Regions from separate parts of the Exiguobacterium sp. PHA03 genome, predicted to be linked through region 4. Evidence: riboswitches for the same ligand, from Rfam matches in the RefSeq annotation. Region 4 holds a riboswitch; each other region holds the start of a gene.
The links. Region 4 has a riboswitch for S-adenosylmethionine ahead of Q7C19_RS08940 (methionine ABC transporter ATP-binding protein). Riboswitches for the same ligand answer to the same signal wherever they lie in the genome.
Positions count from the first base shown of each region.

Region 1: another riboswitch for S-adenosylmethionine. It lies ahead of Q7C19_RS13010 (LLM class flavin-dependent oxidoreductase); the one in region 4 lies ahead of Q7C19_RS08940 (methionine ABC transporter ATP-binding protein).
Region 2: another riboswitch for S-adenosylmethionine. It lies ahead of Q7C19_RS12885 (amino acid permease); the one in region 4 lies ahead of Q7C19_RS08940 (methionine ABC transporter ATP-binding protein).
Region 3: another riboswitch for S-adenosylmethionine. It lies ahead of msrA (peptide-methionine (S)-S-oxide reductase MsrA); the one in region 4 lies ahead of Q7C19_RS08940 (methionine ABC transporter ATP-binding protein).

Region 1 is NZ_JAUTYQ010000003.1:91,413-99,210, reverse strand. Features, by position in the region: gene Q7C19_RS13030 (ABC-F family ATP-binding cassette domain-containing protein) at 1-1,303, shown strand, start outside; gene Q7C19_RS13025 (NUDIX domain-containing protein) at 1,369-1,692, shown strand; gene Q7C19_RS13020 (SRPBCC family protein) at 1,976-2,443, opposite strand; gene Q7C19_RS13015 (ATP-grasp domain-containing protein) at 2,519-3,466, opposite strand; gene Q7C19_RS13010 (LLM class flavin-dependent oxidoreductase) at 3,463-4,521, opposite strand; SAM riboswitch class I at 4,596-4,698, opposite strand; gene Q7C19_RS13005 (DUF975 family protein) at 4,809-5,447, opposite strand; gene Q7C19_RS13000 (DUF817 domain-containing protein) at 5,641-6,426, opposite strand; gene Q7C19_RS12995 (YczE/YyaS/YitT family protein) at 6,580-7,245, shown strand; gene Q7C19_RS12990 (MarR family winged helix-turn-helix transcriptional regulator) at 7,400-7,798, shown strand, end outside.
Region 2 is NZ_JAUTYQ010000003.1:67,121-74,918, forward strand. Features, by position in the region: gene gntK (gluconokinase) at 1-507, opposite strand, end outside; gene Q7C19_RS12870 (GntR family transcriptional regulator) at 500-1,216, opposite strand; gene Q7C19_RS12875 (ketopantoate reductase family protein) at 1,399-2,313, shown strand; gene Q7C19_RS12880 (polysaccharide pyruvyl transferase family protein) at 2,519-4,039, shown strand; SAM riboswitch class I at 4,148-4,249, shown strand; gene Q7C19_RS12885 (amino acid permease) at 4,327-5,730, shown strand; gene mmuM (homocysteine S-methyltransferase) at 5,705-6,637, shown strand; gene Q7C19_RS12895 (MarR family winged helix-turn-helix transcriptional regulator) at 6,708-7,130, opposite strand; gene Q7C19_RS12900 (CBS domain-containing protein) at 7,314-7,769, shown strand; gene Q7C19_RS12905 (MFS transporter) at 7,796-7,798, shown strand, end outside.
Region 3 is NZ_JAUTYQ010000002.1:240,580-248,377, reverse strand. Features, by position in the region: gene Q7C19_RS12390 (SH3 domain-containing C40 family peptidase) at 1-1,897, shown strand, start outside; gene Q7C19_RS12385 (putative quinol monooxygenase) at 1,953-2,246, opposite strand; gene Q7C19_RS12380 (M20 metallopeptidase family protein) at 2,324-3,502, shown strand; SAM riboswitch class I at 3,565-3,668, shown strand; gene msrA (peptide-methionine (S)-S-oxide reductase MsrA) at 3,763-4,293, shown strand; gene Q7C19_RS12370 (ArsR family transcriptional regulator) at 4,523-5,122, shown strand; gene Q7C19_RS12365 (MFS transporter) at 5,137-6,357, shown strand; gene Q7C19_RS12360 (DMT family transporter) at 6,618-7,100, opposite strand; gene Q7C19_RS12355 (Crp/Fnr family transcriptional regulator) at 7,113-7,781, opposite strand; gene Q7C19_RS12350 (DMT family transporter) at 7,797-7,798, opposite strand, start outside.
Region 4 is NZ_JAUTYQ010000001.1:1,697,783-1,705,580, forward strand. Features, by position in the region: gene Q7C19_RS08925 (MDR family MFS transporter) at 1-783, opposite strand, end outside; gene Q7C19_RS08930 (MetQ/NlpA family ABC transporter substrate-binding protein) at 863-1,690, opposite strand; gene Q7C19_RS08935 (methionine ABC transporter permease) at 1,723-2,388, opposite strand; gene Q7C19_RS08940 (methionine ABC transporter ATP-binding protein) at 2,385-3,407, opposite strand; SAM riboswitch class I at 3,486-3,590, opposite strand; gene Q7C19_RS08945 (bifunctional cystathionine gamma-lyase/homocysteine desulfhydrase) at 3,648-4,814, opposite strand; gene Q7C19_RS08950 (PLP-dependent cysteine synthase family protein) at 4,807-5,730, opposite strand; gene Q7C19_RS08955 (S-ribosylhomocysteine lyase) at 5,727-6,191, opposite strand; gene Q7C19_RS08960 (class I SAM-dependent methyltransferase) at 6,195-6,833, opposite strand; gene Q7C19_RS08965 (thioredoxin family protein) at 7,373-7,654, opposite strand; gene gcvH (glycine cleavage system protein GcvH) at 7,753-7,798, opposite strand, start outside.

The DNA.
Region 1 (7,798 bases), on a different contig from region 4:
TTTTTCAGATGAGGACGGCATGCGTGCTGCTGAACTCGAAGGTGAATTCGCTGAAATGAACGGTTGGGAAGCGGAGTCGGAAGCAGCGATGCTTCTACAAGGACTTGGCATCAAGGAAGACCTTCACTCGAAAACGATGGCTGAGCTGACAGGATCTGAAAAAGTTAAAGTCTTGCTTGCCCAAGCATTGTTCGGTAAACCTGACATTCTTTTACTCGATGAGCCGACAAACGGACTCGACCTGAAAGCTGTCAAATGGCTTGAAGAATTCTTGATCGGATTCGAAAACACGGTCATCGTCATTTCCCACGACCGTCACTTCTTGAACAACGTCTGTACGCACATGGCGGATCTTGATTACGGTAAGATCCAACTGTATATCGGAAACTATGATTTCTGGTATGAATCAAGTCAGCTTGCTTCGCGTATGGCAAGTGACCAAAACAAGAAAAAAGAAGAGAAGATTAAAGAACTTCAAGCCTTCATCGCACGTTTCAGCTCAAACGCTTCGAAAGCGAAACAAGCGACGTCACGGAAGAAATTGCTTGATAAAATCACACTCGACGACATTCGTCCATCATCACGTCGTTATCCGTTCGTTGGCTTTACGCCAGAACGCGAAATCGGAAATGATCTCTTGATGGTCGATGGTCTCTCGAAGACGATCGATGGCGTCAAAGTCCTTGATAATGTCCGCTTCTCGTTGAACAAGACGGATAAAGTCGCGTTCATCAGCCAGAGCGATATCGCGATCACGACACTATTCAAAATCCTTATGGGTGAGATGGAACCGGACAGCGGTACATTCAAATGGGGCGTCACGACTTCCCAATCATACTTGCCGAAAGATAACTCGGAATTCTTCGAAGGCTCGGATAAGACGATCCTCGATTGGCTCCGTCAGTATTCACCGGCAGATGAGAGCGATACGTTCCTCCGTGGATTCCTCGGTCGGATGCTCTTCTCAGGAGAAGAAGTCATGAAAAAAGCATCTGTCTTATCCGGGGGCGAAAAAGTCCGTTGTATGCTTTCAAAAGCGATGCTCAGTGGTGCTAACGTCCTTGTACTCGACGATCCAACGAACCACTTGGATCTCGAATCGATCACGGCACTCAACGATGGTTTGATCGCTTATAAAGGCGCAATGCTCTTCAGCTCGCATGACCACCAGTTCGTCGAAACGATCGCGAACCGCATCATCGAGTTGACACCAAACGGTATCGTCGATAAAGAAACGACATACGATGAGTATTTGAACAACGATACGATCCAACAGCAATTAACAGCGTTATACGCACAATGATTTTAAAAGAGACCGGAACTGTCGTTTCGGTCTCTTTTTTGAACACGTTGAAGGAGGAATGCGATATGCGACATCGCGTATGCGCTGCGTTGATTGAAGAGCAACAGATTCTAATGGTCGAGTTACATACCCCTTCCCGGACATTTTGGACGTTACCCGGCGGAGGTGTCGAGAACGGTGAAACTAAAGAGCATGCCGTCGTGCGAGAAGTGTTAGAAGAAACGCATCTTCACGTCACGGTCGAACGGAAACTTTACGAGATTTCAATGGATCAAGGAACAGAGACATGTTTTCTCGTTCGCCGTGTCTTAGATAGTCCTGAACCTCGACTCGGGATCGATCCTGAACTATCGCTTGATCAACAAGAATTACGAGCTGTTCGGTTTTGACCATTAAAGGAGCTTCAAGATGATTCACAGATTTCTCGTTTGCGTCGACTATCGTAACGATATAATCTTTGGATTAAATGAAAATTTAATAACCGTATTTATACTTAAAAATAGTAGTCGGTAACTAAGCTTTTTGATAATCCAAAATCGCTCGATCCAGCGATAGAAAACGAGAACGTTATCAAGGTGTCGACTGCCTATCCGTTTTACCGAGTGGTCACAAATCGTATACGAATCGATAAGATATGAAAAAACGGATTCTCAGGCGCGGGAATCCGTTTTTTCATGCATTGTTCTTCTTTTGTTTCGCTGCCTCTTCTTCGACACGTTGCAACAAGGCCTGAACAATTTTCTCGTTTTCTCGTTCGCCACCGAGTGACAAGAGACTTTTCCCAACGAAGTTTGCCCCTTCATTTTTTCCTGTATAAATCAACAGACAACGAGCGTGTCCAAGTGGTTTGAGCGTAAACGTCATCTCAATCTTAAATATTTTAGCTAACGTGAATCCAATCGTATTTTGTTTAAAGTCCGGCTCATTCGTATAGGCTAAATCGGTCACGATGTAGGTTTCGAGTCGGTTGCCCTGCATGTACGTTTGACGATACGTCGAACCGACGACACCCGGTTTTCGTTCAATCACCTCATGCTGGACGACGTTCGGAATCAGACGTTGCAGCCGCGTGTGATCAAACAAGTGCCATGCTTCCTCAATCGGGATATCGAGCTGTCGTTCTTCTCTCCACGTAATCATAGATCCGCCCCCTTTCTATACAAATACCCTGTCATCCGGTCTTGTAACGTCCGGTGACAGGGCGGGAGCAGATTCTTATTTTACTGTGCTTGTTTCAAGAGCAGCTCCGAGGAACTTCGCCAGTTCAAGCATGCCGTAGCGTCCTGCAGCAGCTTCGGCATCGGAATTATAGTTCGTATTCGTATTGACATCATACGTATAGATCGTACCTGACGCATCCTTAATGAACTCGATACCTGCGACCGCGATCTGGTTCGCTTGGAGGAACGCTTCGTACTTTTCAATGATTGGATCATCGAAGCCTTCAACGATTTGGAACTTCATCGGTGTTTGCGGCGCTTCTTCACCAACTGGGCAAAACAAGTCATCAATCACACACGCATCAGCTGGGCAAAGTTCGAATCCTTCCGACGTATCGACTCGGACCGCATAGACGAATTTTCCACCCACGAACTCACACCGCGTGATGTACGGTTCTGGTGCTTGGATGTACTCTTGAATCAACGTGATGCCATCGACTGGTTCGTCGAATGTCGAACCATCGAGATAAGCTTCAAGTGCTTCAATCGAATGGAATAACTGGACGCCGAGACCTTTCCCGGCACGGTTATGTTTCGTGATGAATGACGAAACACCGATTTCTTTTGCTGCTTGTACGATTTGATCACGTCCGACAGCAGCTGTTGTCTTTGGTACACGAATCCCAGCCTTACGCAATGCCGTGTATTGATTGACTTTGCTGACTTCAAGACGGAGCGCACGCGTTCCGTTAAAGACAGTCCGGTCATGCTCTTCTAACCAAGCGAGGACCCCTTCCGTCAACTCTGGCGCATAACGATGCCCCCGCGTATGCGAAGACGCACTCATACGACTGTAAAAGACACCTTCTGGCGGCAGTTCATCTAACGGTACGATTCCTTCATTCAAGTGCCACTGCTCGTACGGCAACTTGAGTTCGTCGAGACGTTTGATGAGATGATCCGTCCATTCTTGGTTTTCGTGGAGAATATGAATTTTTGTCATGATTGTTGACCTACCTTTCGTTTCGCTTCGACCAGTGGCATTACGTCACGGGCAAAGCGTTCCATTTCTTCGAGTTGTGGTGAGAATTGTAACAAGAGCAACGTGACACCAACGGCTTCGAACGCTAGAATCCGTTCGGCAATCTGTTCTGGTGTTCCGATCAAGTTCGGTCGCAGACCACGGTTCGAGACGGAATAATCATTTCGCTCGACCTGTTGTTCGAGTTGCGATTTACTGATGAAATCTTGATAACCGGCATAACCGGCGCTGTCTTCCTTGACGTCCGTGATGCGTTGCCACTCAAGAAGCGCTTCTTCTTCCGTATCCCGGCAAATGATGTAGGCAGCAAGACCGAAGCTCTCAAGCGGTGCGTGTCCCGTCGCTTCCCGGCGTATTTTCATGTCATTGATTTTATGAGCTACTTCTTCAACAGTGCCTCCATGCATGACGTAGGCATCACAATGTTCGACGATCGTCCGTTTTCCGGCTTCACTCTCTCCACCAGCGTAGAGCTTAATTCCCGGACGCTGGACGGGTTTCGGATGGAGTTCTGCCTGTTCGATCGTATAGTGATTGCCGGAGAAGCTGTACGGTGACGCATCTGCCCATAGTCCTTTCATGACCGTGACGAACTCTTCCGTTCGGGCATAGCGTTCATCGTGTGCAGTAAAAATACCGTTGTATTGTTTTGCTTCTTCTGCCCACCAGGCCGAGACGACATTGAGCGTAAATCGTCCTCCACTCAACTGATCGATGTTTGCCGCCATCTTCGCCGTCGTCGCCGGATTATGGAACCCGGGACGAACCGCTGTCATGATTTCAAGACGTTCTGTTGTTGCAGCAATCGCCGCTGCCGTTGTCCATGCCTCAAGACTCGGTTCCTTGATGCCTTTGATATCGTTCAAGTTCAATTCCGCAATTAACGTCGTCGAGAAGCCGATGCGTTCAGCTGTTTGTGCGACTTGTTTCGCATAATCGAATGTCGCTGGCATCTGTTCATCCTCGACGTTACGTAACCATCCCCCAAAAATCGGTAACCAAAAACCATACTCCACTCCATCGTCCCCCTTATCATAAAAAAACGCTCTTTTCGAAGTTCGAAAAGAGCGACGGTATCTTGTCCTGTCCGCTCTTATCTTCAGAAGGTATTCCTTCCTGGAAGTAGCACCTTCCGCCATAGCGGGGTTGCTGAAGTGTCTTCGGGCCAGTCCCTCGACTTCTCTAGATAAGATGTGTTGCATTCATCGTACAGAATTCATTGAACTAAAGCAACCATTAAACCGTCTTTTCCTATCGGATTTACCCCTAAAGAAAAATCCCGACGTAGTGTCGGGATTCGGAATTAGTATGGTGCGACGAAATCTGATGTCTGCTCTGGCGCCTGCTCCCCACGAATACGATCGTAGAATTTGGCAAGCGTGACACTGAAGTATGGTCCGACCCATAGGACAGCAAGACCAAGCGTAACGATGACAAGCAACGCCCAACCAATGAATGATAGGAAGAGTAAAAATGCTTCCATTTTATGACCATCCATGAGTTGACGTGAACGCGTGATTGCCTCGAGAATACCGATTGACGGCTCATCCCGAAGGATGTAGTACGTCAACAAGTAAGAGAATGACTTGATGATACCAGGGATGATTAAGAGTAACGTCCAGAGCGCGATAAAGATGAATTGAACAATGGCCAGCCCCACCACTTTCAGGAACATACCATATGGCTCAAACAAATCCGTCACTTTCGTTTCTTCGCCACGAGCAATCGACATGGCAATCCATGTCCAACCGACTCCTACTGGAATCAATAAAATCGACACCAATGATACAACGAGATCTATACTACTAGACGGCTCATCGATATCCGATCCAAATAAATTAGGAACACCCTGAATAATACTAAACAGCAGAAAAGCTAGGACTGCAAATCCCCAACGACCGCTGAGCGACTCCTTCGCTGCTTTCTTTAATTGAGATGACATGAGTAAGGTCCTCCTTGAAAAATAAGTTCTCACCTTACTCTACGGCTTAAAACTTCTAATGTTTCACTCTTTTTTCAATAATTTCCCGTCTCGTTGCTGGTTGAGCCAAGCACGCTCAAGTTGTCGTCCACATGTTAGAACGAGCGTTGAACATCGAAGCGCTTCATCGCAAACGAAATGTCATGTTTTTCGTCTATGTATGCTGATATATCTCCACAGCCGGATCCCGTTGCTTGTATTTCGCGACGATGACGATCAGGACCGTGATGATCACAAGCAGGAACCAAGAAGACAATTTTCCGAGATCAACGACTTCCCATCCTCTTTCCTGATGCGGATAGACCCACCCTTTAAAGAACGTCACGATATTCTCAGCGATCCAAATAAAGAACGCGATCAGTAAAAAAGACAGGACGAGCGGCATCCGGTAGATCGTCTGCTCGATCGTAAAATGAACCCATGACTTATAGAAGACAAGGACGACGAGGACCATCAATAGCCAGCGTGCATCGAAGATCCAGTGGTGGGTGAAGAAGTTGAGATAGACGAGACTGCCTACGCTGATCGCAAGCCAAGGTGGTGGGAATGCTGTGAAGCGTAAATGAAATCTTCGGAACGCTTGACAGACATAACTTGCGACACTTGCATACATGAATCCTGCATACAAGGGAACACCAGCCACTTTCGTTAGAGCCTGTTCCGGATAACTCCAAGACCCAACGTTCACTTTGAACAGTTCAAGTGCTAGACCAATCACGTGAAAGAGTAAGATCAGTTTGAACTCTTCCAGCGTTTCATAACGCGTGACAAGTAAGACGATTTGGACGAGAAGACACCATAGCAACAGGAGATCGTATCGAGCGATCGGTTCAGCAGGAAGATAACGTGAAAGAGCAAGCGCTGCGAAAATCATGACGGGAAAGACGCAACAGACGGCTTCTATGTATGTAAAACGAATCAGGTGTCGGATCGCTTTCATCCTGTCATCTCCTTTTTTCTTCAGTATACGTTTCTCTTTCGACCTTCCCCTCCTTCTTAAGATGGAAAAAACGGAAAATTTCGTCTTTCTTCTTCTACTTTCCTCATGATACAGTTAACGAATCAATTATTTTTAAGAAATGAGGTGTTAGACATGACGCGTCATCGTGCTTCCTGGTTATTACGCGCTACGTTAAAGTGGGGACTCTTCCTACTCGGTTTATTTTTACTCGCTCTCGGCTCATCGATGATGATCACTGCTGAACTCGGTGTCTCGACGTGGGATGTATTGCATCTTGGTCTCCAAAAGAAAACACCACTGTCCGTCGGAACGATTATTTTGCTCGTTGGTCTATTACTCGTGTTCGTTAAGTACACATTAGACCGCGTCACACCACAAATTGGAACACTCGTCAACGCGATTTTCGTCGGTGTCTTCATGAATCTTGTCCTTAATTCTCATCTCTTACCCTCTTTTGAGTCGATCTGGTTGAATACGATCTGGTTGATTTTCGGCATCTTCATCATCGGCATGGGGGCAGGTCTTTATGTTGCTGTCGGATATGGAGCCGGTCCACGCGATGGGTTGACGCTGACACTTGCAGAGCGATTTGGAACGTCGATTCGTCTGATGCGGACGATCATGGAGGTCACGGCATGCGGCATTGGCTGGTTGCTCGGTGGTCCTGTTTTCTTCGGTACAATCCTCTCGATTTTCTTAATCGGACCATTCCTACAATTTTGGTTGTTCTATTTCCGTCGGATCATTGCAGCGATCGATGCAAAAGGAATTCCAGCGTCTAAACGCCAAATTAGCTAAGTCGCCTGACTCGATATCATTCCGCGTGAATGATATCTCTTTTTATGTTAAAAGCAAATAAGTTGCGTCATCAAATTAAACACGTTATATTCGTTTACATATCAATCTTTGATACGTCAAAGGTTTCTTCGAACGAAGGGAAGGATGTGATGGATTGAGTATCTCCTGCACTGAAAAAGGACGATTGATCTATGCACTCGTTTCTGTCAATAAGACGATTGCTCAAAAATTCGATCTCTGTACGGATGGTTTTAGTCAGACTCGAATGGATCTACTCGCTCAACTACAAGTCGATCAAACGATTAGCCAAAAAGAGTTACAAAAACGCGTCAATGTGGATCATGCGGCAGTGACCCGTCATCTCAAGCACCTGGAATCGACCGGGATGATTGCTCGCGAGCGTTCAGCTGCTGACAATCGGGTGATTCTTGTTTCTTTAACGGAACAAGGGGCGACGCGCATCGCTCAATTACGCGAACAAAAAGATGAGTTTCTCGAGGATCTACTCGAAGGATTCTCTGCTGAAGAACAACGGACGTTAGCTGAGATGATT
Region 2 (7,798 bases), on a different contig from region 4:
GACATATGTTCCGAACAGTCTTTGGAACACGAACTCCTTGATCCCGACATACTTTTTCGTTTGAGCGTGGAGCTCCGGACGATCTTCGACGAGCCAACTGATTTTGCTAAGCGGTGACATCGGATGAATCGGTGTCCCGGTCCGGTGATAGATCGAGAGACCATATTGTTCCTTAATCTTGTTCGACCATGCTTCACTCCGACTGTCTGCCCATGTGATGCAGGCAGTCAACGGTTGATGTTGTGCGTCCATCGCAATCAAACTGTGCATGGCACTACTGAACGCGACGAACTTCGGTGGCATGCTCGGATGACGTTTTGTGATCAAGCGGATGGATTCGAGTACGGCATCAAAAATTTCTTCCGGATCCTGTTCCGCCGTCGAACGGTTCGGTGTGTGGAGTGGGTAACCGACGTTCGTTTGTCCGATGACCTCTCCTTTTGTCGTAAATAAGACTGCTTTCGTACTCGTCGTTCCGATATCGACGCCTAACATGTATTCAGTCATGTGAATCGACTCCTTTCGACATCATTTGTTGCGTTTTCCAGAGATCTTCGACTTCCTGAACATCATCAAAGTTCTGATGTAAGGAAGCAACCATCCGTTCACGATCCCCTGTCTCAATCGCTTCGATATACAAGGCATGGTTCGCGAGGATGCGTTCGAAGTCTTCGATGTCTTCCTCGAATCGTACCCGCATCGATAGGAGGATGAAACTTTCCATGACTGGTTTGAGATTTTGCCAAATCATGCTGACATACCCATGATCAATCGAGCGGATGATTGTTTCATGAAACAGTACGTCTTGGAAAGAGAATTCATCAGCATCCTTATATTTGATAGCAACCTTCATCATTTCGAGAATTTTGCTGAGTTCACGGACGAGTTCTGCCCGTTCGACCTTAACAAGTCGCTCGAAGACGAACGTTTCGATGAGTAACCGGACATCATAGATTTCTTGAATGTCGCGCTCGGATAAACCGACGACGACCGCCCCCATTCGTTCGAGACGAATCAACTGTTCGGCTGCAAGCACCTTTAACGCGTCACGGACAGGTGAGCGACTGACTGAAAAATCAGAGGCTATTTTGTTTTCGGATAATATGGTACCGCTTTCAATTTTTCCTGAAATGATCCGCATTCGTAGTTCGTGCGCGACACGATCTCCGGCAGAAGCTTTTGACAACCATTTCAAGGGGTATAACAGTTCTGACATAAAATCACCTGATTTCTAGAGTGAGTATACTTGTATACAAGTTAGTATATACGTTTTTCTCTAAAATGCAAACGCTTCACTTAAATCTTAGAGATTCAACTGGCAATCAGGAAATCGGTTCCAAATATGTTAGGGTGAAGGAGTAATCAATAACCAGAACGGGTAAGGAGGAGATAGTACATATGAACATTTTAGTTGTAGGTGCAGGAGCAGTCGGAGGTTATTTCGGGGGCCGTCTTGCTGAGCAAGGTGAACAGGTGACCTTTCTCGTCCGTCCGAAGCGATATGAACAATTACAAAAAACAGGTCTACAGATCACTAGTCCTCATGGCGATATCACGATCACTCCTCAGTTAGTGACACGAGACATGCGACCGGATCACGTATTTGATGTCGTTTTGCTTTCGACGAAAGCCTATCACTTAGATAATGTCTTAAAGGATCTTACGCCATTCGTTTCGAACGAGACGTATATCATTCCTTTATTGAATGGCATGCAACATATTCGTCGGTTAACAGAAGTCTTCGGAGAAGAGCGTGTACTGGGCGGTCTTTGCTTCATTGAATCGACGCTTGATGCAGAAGGACGCATTTTACAGACGAGTCCGTCACATCGACTGTTGTTTGGCTCACGAACCGGCAAACCAACAGCTCGTTTGCAGGAGATCGCAACACGTTTTGCGAAAGCGAAGGCACCGATGGCGTACTCGATGCATATCATGGATGACATGTGGCAAAAGTATCTTTTCATTTCGACATTTGCGGGTGTGACGACGCTATTTCGTTCAGCGATCGGTTCGATTCGGGAAGAAGCTGTCGGGCGTCAGATGATTGTAGACGTCATGAACGAAGCGAAACAGGCGATGGAAGAACAGGGCGCGGTCTTCAATGACGATACAGAAACGGTGCTATTGAAGCAGATGCATGCGATGGAAGATACGATGAAATCGTCGATGTTGCGCGATATGGAAAAAGGTCAGCCAGTCGAAGTGGAACATTTTTTCAGCGCCTTGTTAAAACCTACTTCGACAGAACGGTTCAGAGCTTTAAAATTAGTCGAATCAAACTTACGCATGTATCTTGGAACGATTAAATAGTTACATTTTTCTATTTTAGAAAAATAATGGAGTAGTACAAATGTTTCGTTTTGATGACGAAAGACCTGTTTCCCCTAGGAATCGTTGACTTCCGAAATAAAATTCATCTATTGTTAATGAGATTGAAAAAAAGTGATAATATATTTTTCCGCATTTTTTTCTTGCAAGGACGAATGAAGCAGACGAGAGGGGAAGTTTATCCATTATGAAACGTATTATTATTCGTGCAGGTATGACACCATTCGAACAGTTCGATGCTCCTTATTTGATGAAACATAATTCCATTGGAGGAAACGTTGGAAATCTCATTTATCAATACAGTATCTTTCGGACGTTAATGACAGAAGGTACGACGATTACACCGGACTATTACTATTACGATGAAGAACGGGCGGATGAGATCAATGCTAACTTCGATCTCTACGTCATTCCGTTAGCGGACGCATTCCGAAAAGAATTCGTACCGACTTTACGGAAGTACACCCGCCTTATCAAGAAATTAAAAATTCCAGTCGTCGTCATCGGTGTAGGCTTACGTGCACCGTTTGAACCAGACTTAGATGGTGGATTCCCGTTCGATGAAGATGTCAAAGCATTCGTCAGTGCCGTTCTCGAGCGCTCAAGCATGCTTGGTCTTCGTGGGGAAATCACGTCGAAATACTTGACGCGTCTTGGTTTTCGCGAAGGCATTGATCATCGTGTCATCGGATGTCCTTCGATGTACGCGTTTGGTCGCGACTTACATATTCGTGAAACGAACATTACGCCCGAGTCGATGATTACGGTCAACTCGTCACGTTTAGCACCACAAAATGTTCTTGATTTCATTACGCGCGGAATGGAAGAGTATCCGAATCATTACTTCATTCCCCAATGGATGAAGGAACTGAAATTGACGTATACAGGAACGCATCCGATCGCAGATTTGTCCGTGACGAACTATCCGGTGAAGATGTCGGATCCTGCTTACATGAACGATCGTGTTCGTTTCTTCTTGAACGCACAAACATGGTTCGATTTCATCGGGCAGGCAGACCTCAGTTTTGGTGCGCGCTTGCATGGAAATATCACAGCAACGCTTGCGGGTACGCCGAGTATCCTCATTCCAAAGGATGCACGAATGCGCGAACTAACGGATTATCATCAGTTGACGCATATTTGGGCGAACGACATCAAAGCGGATACACAATTATCCGACGTCGTAGCCAATGCTGATTTCCAAAGTCCGGCACGTGTTCAAGCAGGTAACTTCGACAACTTCGTTGATTTCTTGAACGTGAATGATCTTGAACACATTTATCAAGAGACGAACTATCCTGAGAATGTACCGTTTGACCGTCAAATGGCGCAAGCGGAACTACTTCCACCGGTTCAACCGATTTCTGGCGTGAGTCTCGAAGAAGCAGTAGCTCGTTTCGAACGCTTCTTCCCAGAACAAGAGAAAAAAATCGCAGATACACAAATAAAGGCAAAAAAGAAATTAGCCGAAAAAGATAAAAAAATCGCAGATGCGCAAAAACAGGCAAAAGCTCAATTAGCTGAAAAAGATAAGAAAATCAAAGCATTGCAGAAACAAACAACGACGACTCAAAAAGATCAGGAAATTGCGGCGCTCAAAGCGCAACTGGCTGCCCAAACGAAGAAAATGAAGCACCAGCAAGGGACATTGAACCGAAAAGCGGTTCGTGCAGCCTTAAAGACAGCGGATCTATTCGCAAAAAAATAAAGTGTTCTAACATTCCGGGTCATTATAATGCGGAATGTTTTTTGGTAGGAGTATTCTGAATTGTGTTGACAATTCGGAAAAGACTTGATAGGGTTAGGAACAATTACATACTTATCCAGAGAGGTGGAGGGACTGGCCCTATGAAACCTCAGCAACAGGTCGAAAGATACTGTGCTAATTCCTGCGGGTGCTGCACCCGATCGATAAGATTTCCGAATTGTCGACCGACGCATCCGTGAGGATGCGTTTTTTGTTTGAAATAGGTGGAACGAGGAGGAAATGGATTCATGAAAACGAGCGGAGCTTTTCGACGCAAGATGGAATCACGTCATCTGATCATGCTGTCGTTAGGAGGCGTCATTGGAACAGGATTATTTTTAAGTACAGGTTATACGTTGGAACAAGCGGGACGTGTCGGAACGATTTTGTCGTATTTGATCGGAGCCGTCGTCGTCTACTTAGTCATGTTAAGTCTCGGTGAACTCGCTGTGCACATGCCGGAAACCGGATCATTCCATAAGTACGCAACGAAGTATATCGGACCCGGTACCGGTTATACGGTGGCCTGGCTCTACTGGCTGACGTGGACGGTCGCCCTTGGTTCAGAATTCACGGCAGCAGGCATTTTGATGCAACGTTGGTTCCCGTCGATTCCAGTCTGGGTGTTCAGTGCATTATTCGCTGCGATGATCCTTGGTATCAACGTCTTGAAGGTCCGTGTGTTCGCTGAAGTTGAATTTTGGTTCTCCGCCATTAAGGTCGTAACGATCATTGCGTTCATTTTACTTGGTGCGGGAGCCATCGTTGGCTTCATCCCATTACAAGATAGTAGCCCAGCACCATTCTTTTCTTCCTTAACGGAAGGAGGATTGTTTCCAAATGGAGCATTTGCGATCTTCATGACGATGCTTGCTGTGAACTTTGCTTACTCAGGAACGGAATTGATCGGCGTCGCAGCGGGTGAAGCGGTCGATCCGAAGCGGACGATTCCGCTTGCGATCCGAACAACGATTTTGCGACTCGTCCTCTTTTTCGTCGGTACGATCATCGTATTAGCCGTCTTATTGCCAACGGAAGGGAAGGGCGTGCTCGAAAGTCCGTTCGTTGCGGTGTTCGAACGAATCGGAATTCCGTATGCGGCAGACGTGATGAACTTCGTCATTCTGACAGCGATCTTGTCGGCAGCGAACTCTGGGCTTTACGCTGCCTCCCGGATGCTTTGGTCGCTTGCGAACGAACGCATGATTCCGCGCTTCTTTGCCCAGGTGACGCCAAGTGGGGTTCCACTTCGAGCTGTATTGTTCAGCATGCTTGGCGGAGGACTTGCTTTGCTGTCTAGCATCTATGCAGCAGGAAGTGTCTATATTGCGCTCGTCTCGATTTCCGGCCTTGCTGTCGTCGTCGTCTGGATGAGTATCAGCGTTGCGCAGTATCGCTTCCGGAAACAATTCCTCCGCGAAGGGCATACGGTCGACGAATTGGTCTATCGTACACCACTCTTTCCATTGGTACCGATCGCCGCTTTTGTCGTCTGTTTGATTTCCCTGATTGGTATCGGATTTGATCCGACGCAACGAGTCGCCTTGTATTGCGGTATCCCATTCATCGTGATCTGTTATGTCGTTCATGCGTTCACGAATTCTTCTCAGAAACGGAGTGTTGAAGATGTCCCGAATCAAAAATCCAGTTGATCAACGATTACAGGAAGTTCCTTTCCTAATTTTAGATGGTGCGCTTGCGACTGAACTCGAACAAAAGGGATTCGACCTGAACGATCCACTCTGGTCAGCACGCCTCTTAATCGAAGCACCGGAACAGATTGAGCGTGTCCATCACGATTACTTTGAAGTGGGCGCCGATGTTGCGATCACCTCAAGCTATCAAGCAAGTATCGAAGGATTCAAGCAACGTCACATCACGACCGAGGAAGCACAAGCGTTAATTCGACAAACGGTTACCTTAGCGCAAGATGCACGGACGCGTAGCGGAAAGAGTGCCGCATTGATTGCGGGATCAGTTGGTCCTTATGGTGCCTACTTAGCAGATGGTTCTGAGTATCGCGGTCATTATGGTGTGTCAGCAGATGTGCTAGAAGCCTTCCACAGACCGCGCATCGAAGCATTGATTGAAGCAGGGGCTGATCTGCTGGCATTCGAGACGATTCCGTCGCTTGAGGAAGCTGTCGTGTTGTTCGGGATTCTCGAAGCGTTCCCGGAAGTATCTGCTTGGCTGACGTTCTCGCTTCAAGATGCGACGCACATCAGTGAGGGAACACCGCTTGCGATATGCATCGAGACAATCGGACAGCATCCGCAACTTGCAGCAATCGGTGCAAATTGTTTTCCGGCATCCTACGCGACCGACTTCATCCGTCACGTTAAGACGTTGACGAGTGTTCCAATCATTGTCTATCCGAACTCCGGTGAAGTCTATGATCCGGTCGCAAAGACGTGGTCGGGTACGAATCAGTGCACGTCGTTCCAAGCCATCGCAAAGACATGGTATGAAGCTGGAGCACGATTGATTGGCGGTTGTTGTAGAACTTCACCGGAACATATCGCGCAAATTCGTTCGGTTTGCCAGGTTTCTCATACGTGATGAATGATGACGAAAAAACGGACACGAAATCAATCGATTTCGCGTCCGTTTTTTTAATGGTGTGATTCCATTACCGTTCGCGCAAGGCGCGATTGAATTGTTGCAATAGGCGTCCGAAATCTTCTGCATCATCCGCTGGCCAGTCTGTCAGTAGACGTTCGATGCTCGCGAGACGTGCGGTTCGGTAGATGGTGAGTTCTTGTTGTCCTTTATCTGTAATATGATAGAAGAAGGCTCGCCCATCTGTCGGATCTTTTACTTTTTCAACGAGTTGCTTCTGATCGAGTGCCGCTGCTTGACGACTGACGGTCGAGACATCGAGCTGAAGTTCACGGGCAAGTGTTTTAACACCGACGTTGCCGGAATCCGCTAATTGTCGCAGTAAGAGATAAGAAGCACGGTCCAAATTACGATTGTCTGCCGTCGCCGTCGTTAAGCGCCGGATCAGGATCGCTAACTCGAGTTCAATGGTTTCGAGTGATTGTTGAGACATCGGGTATCTCCCCTTTCAAAAAAAGTCTCTCTGTTCCTCATGATTACCCAATGTGGATAAGCTGTCAATGCGAAAAGCAGGAGGCTTGACAGAGTTGTAGTTGTATTATACAATCATTTTTGTTCTTTTAATTGTATCATACAACTTTCGTAGATGAGAAACGAACGACAAAGGAGAATTCAGATGAAAGCTTATGAATCGATGAAACAAGAGGTCATTACGGTAAACGATACAGATCTGATTCGTACGGTCATCGAACGATTCATTCAATCTGGTATTAGCGGCGTACCCGTCATCAATGCCGAGCAAGAGGTCGTCGGTTATATCAGTGACGGAGATATCATGCGCGCGATCGGAAAACACAAGGACATCATCGTCGATACATTCTTATATGTAGATGTCATCAAAGGAGACGAAGAAGATTATGAAGATCGAATTCGTCATATCTTGAATCGACCTGTCATGGAACTTGCACGCCGGAAGGTTGTAACAGCAGACGCTGATACAGAAATGGAAGAGATTGCAGCAACGCTCGGTTCAAAACGGATCAAAAAGCTTCCAATCCTTAAGGCAGGACGTCTTGTTGGGATCATTAGTCGAGGCGACGTCATCCGCCATTCGTTTAAACAGTTCATATAATACATTCAATAGAAAGAAGGGACACTATG
Region 3 (7,798 bases), on a different contig from region 4:
AGGTTATGCCTTCGTATTGACGACTGATTTAGCAGATGCGCCGGTCGAAAATTATCCGGAAACAGGACTGCGTTATGTTAAACGAACAACTTCACTTTTCGTTGAGCCGAAGACGACGAGTACGAAGACAGCCATCGTTCAAAATCAAGCATTCGAAACGTTTGGGACGACGGGTACTTTTACGCGTGTGGCGACTAAAACGGGTTACGCTTTCGTATTGACGACTGATTTAGCTGATACGCCAATCGTGAACCATCCGGAAACAGGGCTACGTTACGTCCAACAGCAGACGACGGTCTATGCTACTGCGACTACGAAAGGAAAAGTCGTACAATCGCTTCCTGTGAATACTTCGCTTCAAACGTACGGCATCGAGGGTTCATTTACACGAATCAAACGAAACGACGAGTATGCCTATGTGCTGACGGCACATCTTGGGACACTAAAGTACTATCCGAAGACCGCACGCCTCTATGTTCAGCGCGCTACACCGATCTATTCGGATGCCAAATCTTCAAGTCCTATCTTAAAGCAACATCAAACGAATACTTTACTGACCGTTTACGGGACGAACGGTGTCTATAGTCGAATCAACTTCCGCGGGATTCATGCTTACGTCAAGACAGCTGATCTCGGTACTGGAAAAGTCTATGCATCAACCGGGACACGATACGCGAAACGCAACCTGTCTGTTTATACGTCGGCTTCGACGAGCAGTAAAACAGTCTATACTGTTAAACGGGCTGATCAATTGACGATTTACGGAACGAGCGGTAGTTACACACGCTTGAAAAAAGGATCGATCTACGGTTACGTCAAGACGACGGATCTCGTCACGAAAAAGCCGGATCTGTATGATGTCTCTGGTCAACGTTACGTGACAGAAGACGACGTCGTCATCCGGTCGCAGGCAAAACTGTCGGGTAAAAAAATCGGTACATTAAAAAAAGGTGCCTCGATCTCGATCTACGGAAAAAGCGGTTATTATACACGTGTCAAATACAAAAATACCTTTGGTTTCGTCGATTCGAGTCGTATCGGACTGAACAAACCGATGGCAAAAGCAAAAAAAGGGACGACGTTTTATGTTCATCTAGATCAAACTCCCCTCTTCTCTGCCGACGTCGCTTACAGTCGTCCGGCCGCTTATTTGAAGAAAGGGACGAAATTAGTCGGTTTGAAATCGATTGATGATGACTTTTGGCAAGTCCGCTTAGTCAGTGGTCAAACCGGTTATGTCCTCAACCCTTATATCAGCACGAGTAAACCCGATATGAGCCTGGCACAAAAAGCGATCGACCGGGCGAAAATCTATACCGTCAAACAGACGACATCCTTTTTCGCAAGTCCGACGAGCCCAAAAGGCAGTGGACTTGTTGAACAAGGCAAACGCGTCTATCCGCGTCACCGGGTCGGAAATTTCTATGTCATCCAATCAGGTTGGACACCTGTCTATCTTCCGGTATCCGCCGTGACGATCACGTCGGATAAACGAGTCGTCAAAAAGAATAATACGCGTGGTGAAAAGCTGATCCAAGCAGCCGTCCAGCATATCGGAACACCCTACACATGGGGTTCGCAAGATGCCGTAAACGGTGGCTTCGACTGTTCCGGACTGATTCACTATGCGACGAACCAAGCTGGAAAATACGGTGGTCGGACGAACGTTCGTGGCTACTGGTATGGTGCGTTCTTCACGAATCGCCGGACGAGCATCTCAAGTGGTAAACGCTCAGATATCGTCTTCTTCCAGAACACCTATACAGACGGTCCATCGCATATTGGAATCATGCTTGATAACGAACACTTCATCCATGCGGGTGGTTCACAGCTGCAAATCAATTCAATCTATGAACCGCGTTGGCAGGAGCATTTCCTCGGCTTTAAATCGATGTAATAAAAAAGACGAATCCGTCGGTTTCGACGGGTTCGTCTCTTCTTATCGCAACACGTCAGAAAGTCATCTCGACGTATTTCGCCACTTGTCGGTCCATCAAGTATAATTCGATCTGTTCACGGTAGGCTTTATAGTGGTCGGATGCGATATGCGCTTCAAGCGCTTCTTCGTCCCGATACACTTCATACAACATGAATTGATGCTCATCCTCGATCGATTGGTGCAAGGAATAACGTAAGCATCCTTCTTCTTTTTGTGAAGCATGATAAACCGTTTGTAAAATCGGGAAGACTTGATCCGCAAGTCCAGCTTTGATTGTAAGTACAGCATTGACGACGATTTCTCCCATGTTACATTATCCCCTTTCGTGATTACCTGTATCTGTACCCATTTTCGCGAAAAGACACACGTTAAAGGAGCTTGAACATGCAAACTCAACTTTTTGAAGCACTCGAACAATTCGAACCGACAATGATCGCGTTACGTCGCGATTTTCATCGACACCCGGAACTCTCTTTCCAGGAAGTCCGCACACCAGAACGGATTGCCGCCTTTTACGCAGAACAGGGCATTCCTCATCAAACAGCCGTCGGAGGTCGTGGTGTCGTCGCGACGATCGAAGGCAAACAGCCTGGTCCGACGATTGCGGTCCGTGCCGATTTTGATGCTTTACCACTTCAAGAAGAGACGACGCTTGCCTTCCGGTCGATCCATCCCGGGGTCATGCATGCATGTGGACACGATGGTCATACGGCGATCGTGATGGTCCTTGCTGCTACACTCTATCCGTTACGCGATCAATTGCAAGGAACGATTCGGATCATCCACCAGCATGGAGAAGAGGTCTTTCCCGGTGGAGCAATCCAAATGATCGAAGCCGGCGTCCTCGAAGGGGTCGATGCAATTTTCGCGACACACCTCGAAAATGATTTACCGGTTGGCACGATCGGGTTCCGGGAAGGACATACATTGTGTGCGATCGACGAATTCGAAATCATCGTCCATGGTCAAGGTGGTCATGCCCAGGCACCGCATAAAACAAAAGATGCTCTCGTCGCTGGAGCGCAACTCGTCTGCAACTTACAACATCTCGTTAGTCGACGGGTTGATCCGTTTGAGCCGGCTGTTCTCGCAATCGGTTCTTTCCATGCAGGAACAGCACCAAATATCGTTACGGGTGAGGCACGCATTGTCGGGGAAATCCGAACGTTCAATGAGACACTGCGGCATCAGCTCCGGCAAGAAGTCGATCTTGTCGCTAAGACGACGTGTGCTGGCATCGGTGCTTCGTATTCGATTGACTTCACGACTGGTTACCCGGCGCTCTGGAATCACCCGGACGAGACAAAACTCGTTCAGGAAGCTGCTGCTTTCTTACCGGAAGCATCCGTCCGGGCACTCACACCAATGATGGCGGCGGACGACTTCGCACATTACTTAACACACGTCCCGGGTAGTTATTTCTTTACCGGCTCTGGCTATACGGACGGTCGCGTCAACTATCCGCAGCACCATCCACAGTACGAGATCAATGAACAAGCGTTGTTGATCGGTGCGAAGACACTTGGGGCAACCGTTTTACGTGCCTTAAATTCTAAGGATTGACTTTATTTCTTTGTGAATGGTATCATCACAACAATGATAACGAATGACATCAACTTCATATACCCTTATCAAGAGTGGACCGAGAGATCTGGATCGATGACGTCCCAGCAACCTGCGCATAGCAAGGTGCTACGACCAGCAAAGCGAAAGCTTTGGTTGATAAAAAGCGGCGACTCCTTTTGCAACCAAGCGAAGGAGTCGTTTTCGTTTTCTCGCTGTCAGACATACAATGGGGATTTCCCACGGAGAGGAAGAGACAGATGGAAAAAGCAACATTTGCAGGTGGATGTTTTTGGTGCATGGTGACACCATTTGAAGAATTACCAGGAATCGAGGGAATCGTATCAGGTTACATGGGCGGACACGTCGATAACCCGACATACGAGCAAGTCAAAACAGGAACGACGGGACACCTCGAGGTCGTCCAAATCACGTTTGATCCGAGCCTGTTCCCGTACGAGCGTTTACTTGAACTCTACTGGCCCCAAACGGATCCGACGGATGCAGAAGGTCAATTCCAAGATCGCGGTACGCAGTACGCGCCAGCAATCTTCTATCATACGGATGCGCAGCATGAAGCTGCGATTACTTCTCGTGACGCTCTTGCTGCAAGCAACCGTTTCAAACAGCCAATCGTGACGCGGATTGATACCGCTTCTGAATTTTATCCAGCGGAAGAGTACCATCAAGACTTCCATAAGAAAAATCCAGAGCACTATAAAAAAGATCGTGCTGCTTCTGGTCGCGATGCTTTCATCGAGCAGGAATGGAAAGATACGACGACGGTCTAATCACCTCGAACCACATACAGTAGCTGAGACTGATTTCAAACATCTCGTTCTTCCCTTACTTTCAGTAGAAAGTGGAGGATGATCGAGATGTTACGGGAGTCAGTTTTTTGTATGCAAACAAATGATGTCTTCTTTATCAACACCCTTACATAAATTTGTAACCGTTTACAAAAACAGTCTTTTGTTTTACGGTTAATAAAAATTAACCGGTTAAAAAGGAGATGATTGCATGGAACAAAAAGCGATTCACATATTAGAGAGCTATGAACAGTTAAAAGTGATCAGTGATCCGTTACGAACAAAAATTCTTATGTTTCTCGTCGAAAAACCACATACGGTACATCAGTTAGCCCACTTGCTGACGTTATCCCGCGCGAAGGTCCTCTATCACGTACGGGAACTTGAAAAGCATGACTTGATTCGTCTCGTCCGGACGGAAGAACAGGGCGGCAATCTATTGAAATACTATCAAGCGATTGCTCGAGGATACATTCCTGCCGATCATCTACTGAACTTCGTCGAGACAAATGAAGCGACCCGACAGTCGTATCTCGAAGTATTGGACCGGGCAAAGACACGCGTTCTAACGGCTCCGACAGCTACTTTTTCTCCTTCATCTTCGAACGTCGAGGACTGGATGAGCTTATCACTTCAAAAGGAACTGACGATGTCTGAAGCCGACTTCCAACGCTTTGCTACAAAATATCGTGCTCTATTGGACGAGTTCACACGGTCTCCTTCACTAGACGAAGAAGATAAAAAACACTTCTATATCATGTCGACTGCCTTCGCAATTGATGAACCACTGTTTGAGAACGACGAGGTCTAAATCGGAGGTGTCTTATGCTACCTGTTGAAATGGATACGGAACAATCACTGTTTAAAAATCAATCTTTTTTATTTTTATGGGGGTCCGGTATGTGCTCCGCCCTCTCCCTATCAACCTATCTGTTTGTTGAACAATGGTATGTCATCCATACGCTAAACCAGGCGTCATATCTCGGATTCGTCCTCATGGCCACCTTGTTACCCCGTATTTTTCTCATGTTGTTCGGTGGCGTCTTATCCGATCGCTATAAACGTTCAACGATCATGCGTATCTCAAGCGGTCTACGGATCAGTTTTATAATTTGCCTCCTCGTGTTACTTCATGCCGATCAGCTTACATTGCTGACGATTTTAGGATTTGCCTTTTTATTCGGTAGTGTGGATGCATTCTTTTCGCCAGCGAATGCTTCCTTACTGCCTACACTCGTTTCGAAAAAACAGCTCACTAAAGCCAATTCATTGATTCAGACATCTAATCAAATCGCTCTCTTTTCAGGTCCGATTCTTGGTGGAGTCATCCTCAGTCATTCTTCTTACTCGTACGTCTTTCTCGTGATTTTCGGAACACTCTGTCTGACGCTTCTCTTCACGTATGGTATTCGTGAATCTAAGGTCAAGCGAGCACGTCAGCATTCAGCTTTCTTTGAACTAAAAGAAGGGCTACATTACGTCTTTCACTTTCAGCAACTCAAGCAGACACTTTTTCTTGTCATCTGTGTCAATTTCTTTTTCTTTGGACCACTCTTACTCGGAATCCCCTTACTCGTTCATGATGTGCTCCAAGGAGATGCGATGGATTTAAGTTATATGCAAGGGGCTTATCAAATGGGAATGCTCGGAGGGGCGCTCTGGAGTGGTTTTGCGCAGACGAAAGCAAATGGGCTTACCTCATCGGTCCGATTAATTGGCGCCTTAGGTTTGCTTTTCTTCCTGCTTAGTCAAGCCCAGCAGATTTTGTTGTACCTGATCATCCTGTTATCACTTGGTGTCCTTTCTTCCATCATCAATATTCGCTTCATTACGTTCATCCAGTCTCAGTGTGCGGAACAGACGATGGGACGTGTCATGAGTGTCGTGAATGCCGCGTCAAACGGTCTCGTTCCATTATCTTATGCGCTTCTCTCTTTTCTACTGTCGTTTCATGTTTCAATCACGACGATCATGTTGTACTGTGGTCTTCTTATCCTTGTCCTCTCGCTTTACTTCAGAAGACGAATGGTTCATCTATTCGATTGAAATCAAGTCACAACACATAAAAACATGCGAATCTCCCGATTGAATTAGCGGGAAACGCGCATGTTTTATTTAGTCAATCTAGAACGTGAGTGTTCATCCTCGACTCCTGCAGGGAAAGAAAGCGCGAATCGCGCTTTCTTCAGGGTCAGGTAAGACCCGGCAAATCGCATGGAATGCGGGATGACGCGGCTTACCTCCCGCCTGCGGAAAGCGAGGATGACAGAAACGTTCGTCAGTCGATCGAACTAGTATCAGATTTTTTAAGAGACTTGCTTCGGTATATCCTTCGCCTTCTCTTCCGGCGCCACGACTTGATACCGCTTCAAAACGAAGATCCCACATACCATGACGGCGAGACCGACGAGCTGACCGAATGATAAATCAATTTGCGGTAAACCGAACCAGCCGAACGTATCAACAGCAAGAGCAAAGCTTAACTGCGAAATCAGAACGACAGAGATCGCGACGGACGGACCAAGCAACTGAATCCCACGCATGACACAAAAAACGACGCCGACACCGACAAGTCCACCAAACCAATAGAGTGGCGATACGTTTTGAATCTGTCCGATCGTTCCACCACGAAACAGGACATACGTGATGCTTGCTCCGATGAAGCCGACGAAGAAAACCAGCGTCGTCGTCGCCCATGCGCCGAATGCATCACTCATCCGAGCATTCAATACCGTCTGCAAACTGATTAACATTCCAGCCAATACGGCACATACAATGCCTATTATCATGTTCGTTCCTCCTTACTCATAGCTGTTACCGTTCGCTTTCTCGCGAATCCGTTCCAAATCGACGATGATGATCTTGCCACGTCGTCGAACAAGGATCTCTTCCTCACACAACTTCGTGATGATCCGGTTAAGGTGACGATAACTCGTTCCAAGCCAGTCAGCGACGTCATGTAGATTCGACGTCCGCATCTCCTGATAAAACAAACTGTCACTAGCTTCGGACGCAATCGATAATAAGTAGCCTGCAAATCGCTCCTCGACCGTATAGAGTACGTGGTGCGACGCTGATTTCGAATCGGCATACCACTTCGCTGTAATTGTTCGTAGTAAAAATTGCAGAAAGACATTCGTCGTATTGTGCTCGCGTAAAATCGCATACGGCACGCTCAACACATCGACATCGGTCACCGCCTCAACTGTATTCAACACTTCTCGTTCATTGATGAACTCGGCGTCACCAATCACTGTCAGTGGTGTTTTGAATCGTAAAATCCGTTGTTTCCCTTCTGACGAAGCAGCAGAAATTTTGACCTTGCCTGCGACGATGAAGTACATCCGGTCGATTGTCGCACCGGTCGTACAGAGGAGTTCTCCTTTTCGGAAGGTTTCTTCACGCAACCAAGCGCGCGTCTCTTCCGTTAAAATCGTATCCAGTCCATATTGTTGGATGACGGTTTCCATGTTCGTTCCCTCCCTTT
Region 4 (7,798 bases):
GGTGATCGCATTGATCGTGATTAAGATCGCATAGAGTGTCTTCCCGCCTTCAAGGAGTGACGTCTCCGTCAAGAATTGCGGCAAGGTCGAATTGAACTGGCTGTAGCCGAAGACCCCGAAGATGATGCCGGCGAGTGCCAGCGTAAAGGCGATATCCGTCCGCAACAGACGAACCGTCGCTCCGAACGAGACCTTCTTGCCACCATGTGTCTCAGTGATTGGATGACGTTTAAATAAGAATCCAATCATCACCCCGTATGCCATATAGACGAACGCCGTGATGTAAAACGTTGCGGACGTATTCCCCGCACTCAGCAGTAAGGCAATTCCTGGTCCGATCGCAGCTGCGATGTTGATCATCGCGTAACGGATATTGAAGACGAACAATCGGTTCGCTTCGTCCGTCGTATCACTGATCAAGGCACGAGCGGATGGCTCAAAAATCGAACGACAGACTCCGTTCAAGGCACTGAGGATGAAGAATGCCCAGAACGTCTCGACTTGCGCGAGTGCGATGAAGACGATCGCGAACCCGATCGTTCCGGCGAGCATCATCGCCCGGCGACCATACCGGTCCGACAATGTACCGCCGATGAAACTCATAACGAGACTGGCGATCGCCGAAATACTGAGAACCCAGCCGACATCGACCGGATCAAACTTCAGAACGGTCGTCATGTAGATAGCGAAAAATGGCATCGTAATGAACGTTCCGAGACGTGAGAAAAACGTCCCGAACAAGACCCCGATTGTCAACGGATGCAGTTGACGTATGCGTTGCATATGATTCCCCCTAACCCCTGTTTCAGACAAATGAAAAGCATCCTTCCATTATATAGGAAGGATGCCGGCTTCGGTGAACTTATTTGCTGACTGGAACGACCGCACCTTTGTACTTGTCGAGAATCCAATCTTGGTTTTTCTTCTCGTGCAGCACGTCAAGAAGTGCTGTGACACGTTTGTCTTTCTCATCGCCGTCACGTGTGACGATGATGTTGACGTATGGTGAAGACTCATCTTCTGACGCGATCGCGTCTTTCAACGGGTTCAAACCGTTATCGATCGCATAGTTCGTGTTGATGAGGACGGCGTCGCCTTCATTGTTCTTGTAAGCTTGCGGAAGAAGCGATGCTTCGATGTTCGTCTTGAACTTGAGTTTCTTCGGGTTCTCCGCGATGTCACCGAGTTGCGCGTCTGTCGTTTTACCGTCTTTGAGTTTGATTAATCCTTCGTTTTGAAGGAACGTCAAGACACGACCGCGTTCCGCGACGTTTGAGCTCGTTAAGATCGTTGCACCGTTTGGTAACTTATCAAGTGACTTGTATTTCTTCGAATAGATACCGAGTGGCTCAACGTGGACGCCACCTGCGTTCGCAAACTTATACGATTTGTTTTCTTTCTCTTGTTGCTCGAGATACGGTACGTGCTGGAAGTAGTTCGCGTCGAGTTCTTTTTCAGCGAGCGCTTTGTTCGGAAGCACGTAATCTTGGAACTTCTTGATTTCAAGCTTGTAGCCTTTTGCTTCATATTCCTTTTTGACGTGTTCGAGGATCTGAGCGTGCGGTACGTTCGAAGCACCGATGACGAGTGTCTTGTCGTCGCTTCCTGATGATTTTTCGCCACAAGCAGCAAGACTGATTGCTAAAACGGATACAGCGGCAGTACCTACGAATTTTTTCCAAACTTTCATGAATGATTCCTCCAATATGAATAAAATTTGAATTAACGTTTATCGATTGCTCGGATCAGTAAGTCCCCAATGATTTGGATGACGAAGACGATTGCTAAGATTAAGAGGGTCGCAATGACGATGACATCGTTTTGAGAACGCTGGAATCCTTCGATGAAGGCCATGTCCCCGAGTCCACCTCCGCCGACTACTCCGGCCATTGCCGTGTAACCGACAAGTGCAACGAGTGTAACCGTGATACCAGAAACGATAGCAGGCAATGCTTCTGGGATTAAGACTTTGTAGATGATTTGGAACTTCGTCGCGCCCATCGATTCAGCTGCCTCGATGACACCTTTATCGACTTCGCGAAGTGCGAGTTCAACCATCCGACCGTAGAACGGTGCGGCTCCTAAAATCAGTGCCGGTAATGCTGCTGTTGGTCCGAGGAACGAACCGACGACTGCTTTCGTAAATGGAATCAATAAGATCAGTAAGATGATGAACGGAATCGAACGGAAGACGTTAACGATCAAGCTCAAGATCGAATAAAACGCCCGATTTTTGAACAACAATTCTTCATTTGTCGCAAACAATAATAAACCAATGATCAAACCGAGAACGAATGTCGAAAGACCAGCGACTGCCGTCATATAGATCGTACTGCCTGTCGCTTCCCACACCATGTCCCAGTCTAGGTTGTCAAAGAATGAAATCATCGGTGATCCACCTCCACTTCAACATCACTGGCTTGAAGCTTCGTGATGACCGCTTGTGTTGCTTCTGTTTCCCCGATTAACTGAATGAACAGTGTACCGAGCGCCCCTTCCTGTGATTGACCGACGTTTCCGCCGATGATATTGAACAGGACGGGTGAATCCTTCATGACTTCCGCGAGGATCGGACTTTCCGCCGTCGATCCGACGAACGTCAACTGAACGATTTTTCCGGTTGGGTAGCGTTCGCGGAGTTTCGCGAACGTCAACTCGTTTTCCGATGGCGACGTCAATTGTTTGACGAATTCCTTCGTCATCGCTTGCTTCGGATGACGGAAGACTTCTGCGACCGGTCCTTGTTCGACGATTTTACCGGCCTCCATGACGGCGACCCGGTGACAGATTTTTTGAATGACGTGCATCTCGTGTGTGATCAAGACAATCGTCAGTTTCAATTTTTCATTGATGTCGACGAGTAACTCAAGAATCGAGTCCGTCGTCTTCGGATCGAGTGCACTCGTTGCCTCGTCACATAAGAGAACGTCCGGGTTCGATGCGAGTGCCCGAGCGATACCGACACGTTGCTTTTGACCACCCGATAATTGCGACGGATAGGCTTTTTCACGTCCATCCAAACCAACGAGTTGAATCAGTTCCGCAACTCGTTCCTTACGGCGAGCCTTCGGGAAGCCACCGAGTTCGAGTGGGAACATGATGTTTTCTTCAACAGTCCGTGACCAGAGTAAGTTGAAGTGCTGGAAGACCATCGAGACATTCTTGCGGACGCCTCGTAATTCTTTTGGTTTCAGTGATGTCATTTCGACACCATCGATTTGAATCGAACCACTCGTTGGTGCTTCGAGCATATTCAACAATCGGATCAAGGTCGATTTCCCTGCTCCGGAATAACCGATTATTCCAAAAATTTCACCGCGCTCGATTGTCAGATCGACATTCGCGACGGCTTCGACCGCTCCGCGCTTTGAGCGATAAATCTTTCCTACGTCTTGTAAACGAATCACAACTGTCCCTCCTAAAATAAAAAAAGTGCGCGCGTTTTAGAGCAAACGCGCGCACTTTTCAGTACACAAAACCATTTGCTCTCATCTCCCAGACTTTTGTCTGCTGGAATTAGCACCACTTCGGATTAGATCCGCGGTTGCCGGGTTTCATCGGGCCAGTCCCTCCACCACTCTCGATAAGAGTTTCGGTATTAAGTTTGTAGAATATATTCTGAATATTAGCAGGGGTTATTTTTGTTGTCAAACAGTTTTTTCAGAAACTTTTTCGAGGAACGTGAAAGCACGTGTTAAGTCTTCTTTCAAATCTTCCGCATCCTCAAGTCCAACTGAAATCCGAACGAGACCGTCCGTGATGCCGAGTTCTGCCCGACGTTCTGCTGGGATCGACGCGTGCGTCATCCGTGCCGGAACGGAAATCAGGCTCTCGACGGCACCAAGACTCTCAGCAAGTGTGAAGAAATGTGTCGCCTCGACGAGTTTTTCTGCGTTCGCTGCTGAACCGACATCAAAGCTGATCATCCCACCAAATCCAGTCGCTTGTTTCGCTTGGATGTCGTGACCAGGATGCGATGCAAGTCCTGGGTAGAAGATGTTCGAGACGATGTCTTGCGCTTGCAAGAACGCAACGAGATCATGTGCTGTCTCTTCGATCGCATCCATCCGGATACCGAGTGTACGAAGACCACGGACGAGCAAGAAGCTGTCTTGCGGTCCAAGCACGCCGCCTGTCGAGTTTTGGATGAAGTGCATCTCTTCGCCGAGCGCATCATCTTTGACGACGACAAGTCCAGCGACGACGTCCGAGTGTCCGCCGATGTATTTCGTCGCACTGTGCAAGACGATGTCTGCACCGAGCGCGAGTGGTTGTTGATGATATGGTGTCGCGAACGTGTTGTCGACGACGAGTTTAAGATCGTGACGTTTGGCGATCGTTGCGATCGCTGCGATGTCCGTTACTTTCAACAACGGGTTCGTCGGTGTTTCGACGTAGACGATCTTCGTGTTGTCTTGGATCGCTGCTTCCGTTGCTGCAAGGTCCGTCGTATCGACGAATGTCACTTGAATGTTGAACTTCGGTAAGACGCGTTGCATCAAGCGGAACGTACCACCGTAGACATCATCTGTCATGACGATGTGGTCGCCAGACTCAAGCAAGTGGAAGACGGCATGAATCGCTGCCATCCCAGAACCGAAGGCAAAACCACGTGCGCCACCTTCAAGATCCGCAATCAATCGTTCGATGCTCGTCCGTGTTGGATTCGCTGTCCGTGAATATTCGTATCCGTCTTTGAGTTGACCGATTTTATCTTGCTTGTATGTGCTTGTTTGATAGATCGGAGGTGTGACGGCTCCTGTTGCCCGGTCGACACCTGTTCCTCCATGAATCAATGCTGTCTTCTTACGCATGAGTTTCGTCCACCTTTTCAAAGATTTGTTGGCTTAAATAGCGTTCGGCACTGTCTGCGAAGACGGTGACGATCGTACTGCCGGGGTGACGCTTCGCGATATCAAGCGCAGCAACGAGCGCTGCCCCTGCTGAGCTACCGACGAGTAATCCTTCGCGAGCAGCGAGTGTATGAACCGCGTCAAATGCATCACGGTCAGAAATCGTATGAATCTCATCAACGAGTTCACGTGGCACGAGGCTTGGCCATTTCGCTGTACCGATACCTTCTGTCTTATGCGGACCGGCTGGACCACCGTTCAAGACGGAGCCTTCCGGTTCAACGATTGCTGCTTTTGTACCGAGACGTTGTTTTAAGAAGTCCGCTGTTCCGGCGAACGTACCACCTGAACCACAACCGGCAACGAACCAGTCGATATGCGGCAAGTCCGCCATCAGCTCAGGACCGAGTGTCCGCTGATACGTGACTGGGTTCTCTTCGTTTTCGAATTGTAACGGAACGTAACTATTCGGAATTTCCTGACCGAGTTCTTTTGCCCGGTCGATGGCCCCTTGCATATCGAGTTCAGTCGGCGTGTTGACGACGGTTGCGCCGAGTGCCCGCATCAACGTCTGTTTTTCCTGACTGAATTTTTCCGGAACGACACAGATGACTTGAAGATCATATTTTTTAGCGGCGAGCGCCAAGCCGATGCCGGTATTCCCGGCTGTCGGCTCGATGATCGTACCGCCTGGTGTCACATGTCCGTTTTCGATTGCTGCATCAACGAGTTGAATGCCAAGGCGGTCTTTGACGCTGCCCCCAGGGTTCATCCATTCGAGCTTCGCCAAAATGCGCGTACCAGCAGGCAAATCGAATGAAGTGATCTCGTAGAGTGGTGTGTTTCCGACGAGGTCGCGGACGTTGTTCGCGATCATCCGAAGACGATGTCCCATTCATCACGACCGGCAAGCATTTTCTCGGCATAGTGCTTCGCTCCTTTGAGGTCATGTGCGCTCGCAAATCCACATTGGACTTCGTTTTGCGCTGGAATCTCTTCTGCTGTGAGGACGTCTTTCAACGTCTTCTCAACGAGTTCGCTCATTTTTTCGACCGAGTCGAAGTTCATCATCGCCATGTAGAAACCTGTTTGGCATCCCATCGGCGAGACATCGATGACATCATCCGAGTAGTTACGGATGTTTTCAGCAAGTAAGTGCTCGAGTGTGTGCATCGCACGCATCGGCATTTGCTCAACGTTTGGTTGCGTGAAACGGATATCGTATTTGACGACTTGGTCGACTTTACCTTCTTTATAACCCGCGACGCGGATATAAGGTGCTTTGACTTTCGTATGATCCAGGTTAAAGCTTTCGACGTTCATTTTTTGAAGTGCCATGATTTATTCCCCCATTTTCTCGGCTTCTACGAGCCAGACGAAGTGATTGTATTGTATAAATTTAACAGTGAATCCCCGTGATGTAAACAATTCTTCCATGACTGGAATCAACGGGTAGAACTCGCGTTCGAGATCTTCCGCTAACGCATCAAACCCTTGAGCACGTGCTTCACGGATCGTTTGCAGGCGTGCCTCTTCTGAGACGAACATCGTATCCGCGTAGACGATTTTTCCGTCTGCCGGTAAATGTGATGCCATCAGTTCGATTGCTTCTCCCTTTTCCTCATCTGTTAGATGATGAAACGCATACGTCGAAACAAAACTGCGTGCTTCCTTCGCCTCGAACGAGAGGAAGTGACCGTCTTGTACATCAAGTGACGGAATCTTTTCCGTCAGGATTGCCCGCATCTCCGGACTTGGTTCGACGGCGAGTACGGCGTCGTGACGTGCCAGAAGACGTTGTGTCAGGTTCCCTGTGCCTGCTCCGAATTCAATGACCGGCGACTGCGCTTTATCCGCTACTGTATCCAAAATCTCATCGTATCGACGAAAAACCTCTTTATACTCCGGATCATGTCCGGTTACTGTCTCGTCATACGTTGATGCCCATTCTGTGAAAACATCCATAAAACGTACTGTCATGCCTTGTCGTCCTCCATCTCACCAGTTAATTCCGAGTAATCGGATATGAATTAAAGTAATTTTCCTTATTCGCATTGTAGCAAGGAGATTCCATCCTGGCAAGCGACCGGCTCGAAAAACTTCCAGAAAACAAAAAAAAGGCGTTGCCGGCGAACCGACAACACGAATAATGTGGTTAGAAATGCTACGAAGGAAAACCCAGCTCCATTCGGAATTGTTCGCTCTTCCGCGTGGAGGACGGCGCCTGTTCGACATGATCGCCAGCTTACGTTCACTTCTTGATCAGTCCTTTCGATCCACCACCTATCTATTGCACCGCTTCGTCTTTGGGGGACGACTTAAGGGGAAACAATACACGGGCTTAGGATGGGAGAAAGGGTTCAAGACTTGAAGCGTATTGAACGATCACCTCTGCTAGACTTCCTATAATGCATTTCTAGAAGTTGTTATGAATATACCATTCATATTTCGGCGTTGTCAACGGATTATTGTAAATATTCCGACAATTTAACAAAAAGAAAAATCCAGTTGGACTTTTCTTACCGTTCTTGACAGAAAGCAAAGACGTTTTGGACGGACTGGAAGGCATAAAGTCGCTCTACGACTTGATTTCCTTCAATTCGCAACAACGCAGGAACACTCATGACACGGGCTTCTTCTAAGAAATCTGGAATGAAATTCCCGTTCGCCTTTTGAATCGATTGACCTGATTCCGTCGCTTCGACGATATCGAGCATGCGTTCCGCAATGGCGCATGTCCCGCACATCGGTGCATAGACATACAATAGCCCGTTTTCTGGGACGGTCGTGACCTCTTGCATGACGGTCGCTCCTTTCTTCGTGGTATCTGTCGTCAGTATACAAAAAAAAGAGAGCGGACGAAACGCAAGCGCCTCGTTCACTCTCTTTTCGTTAAGTATTACTCGTTGATCATCGATTTGTACGCTGCAGCGTCCATCAATGCT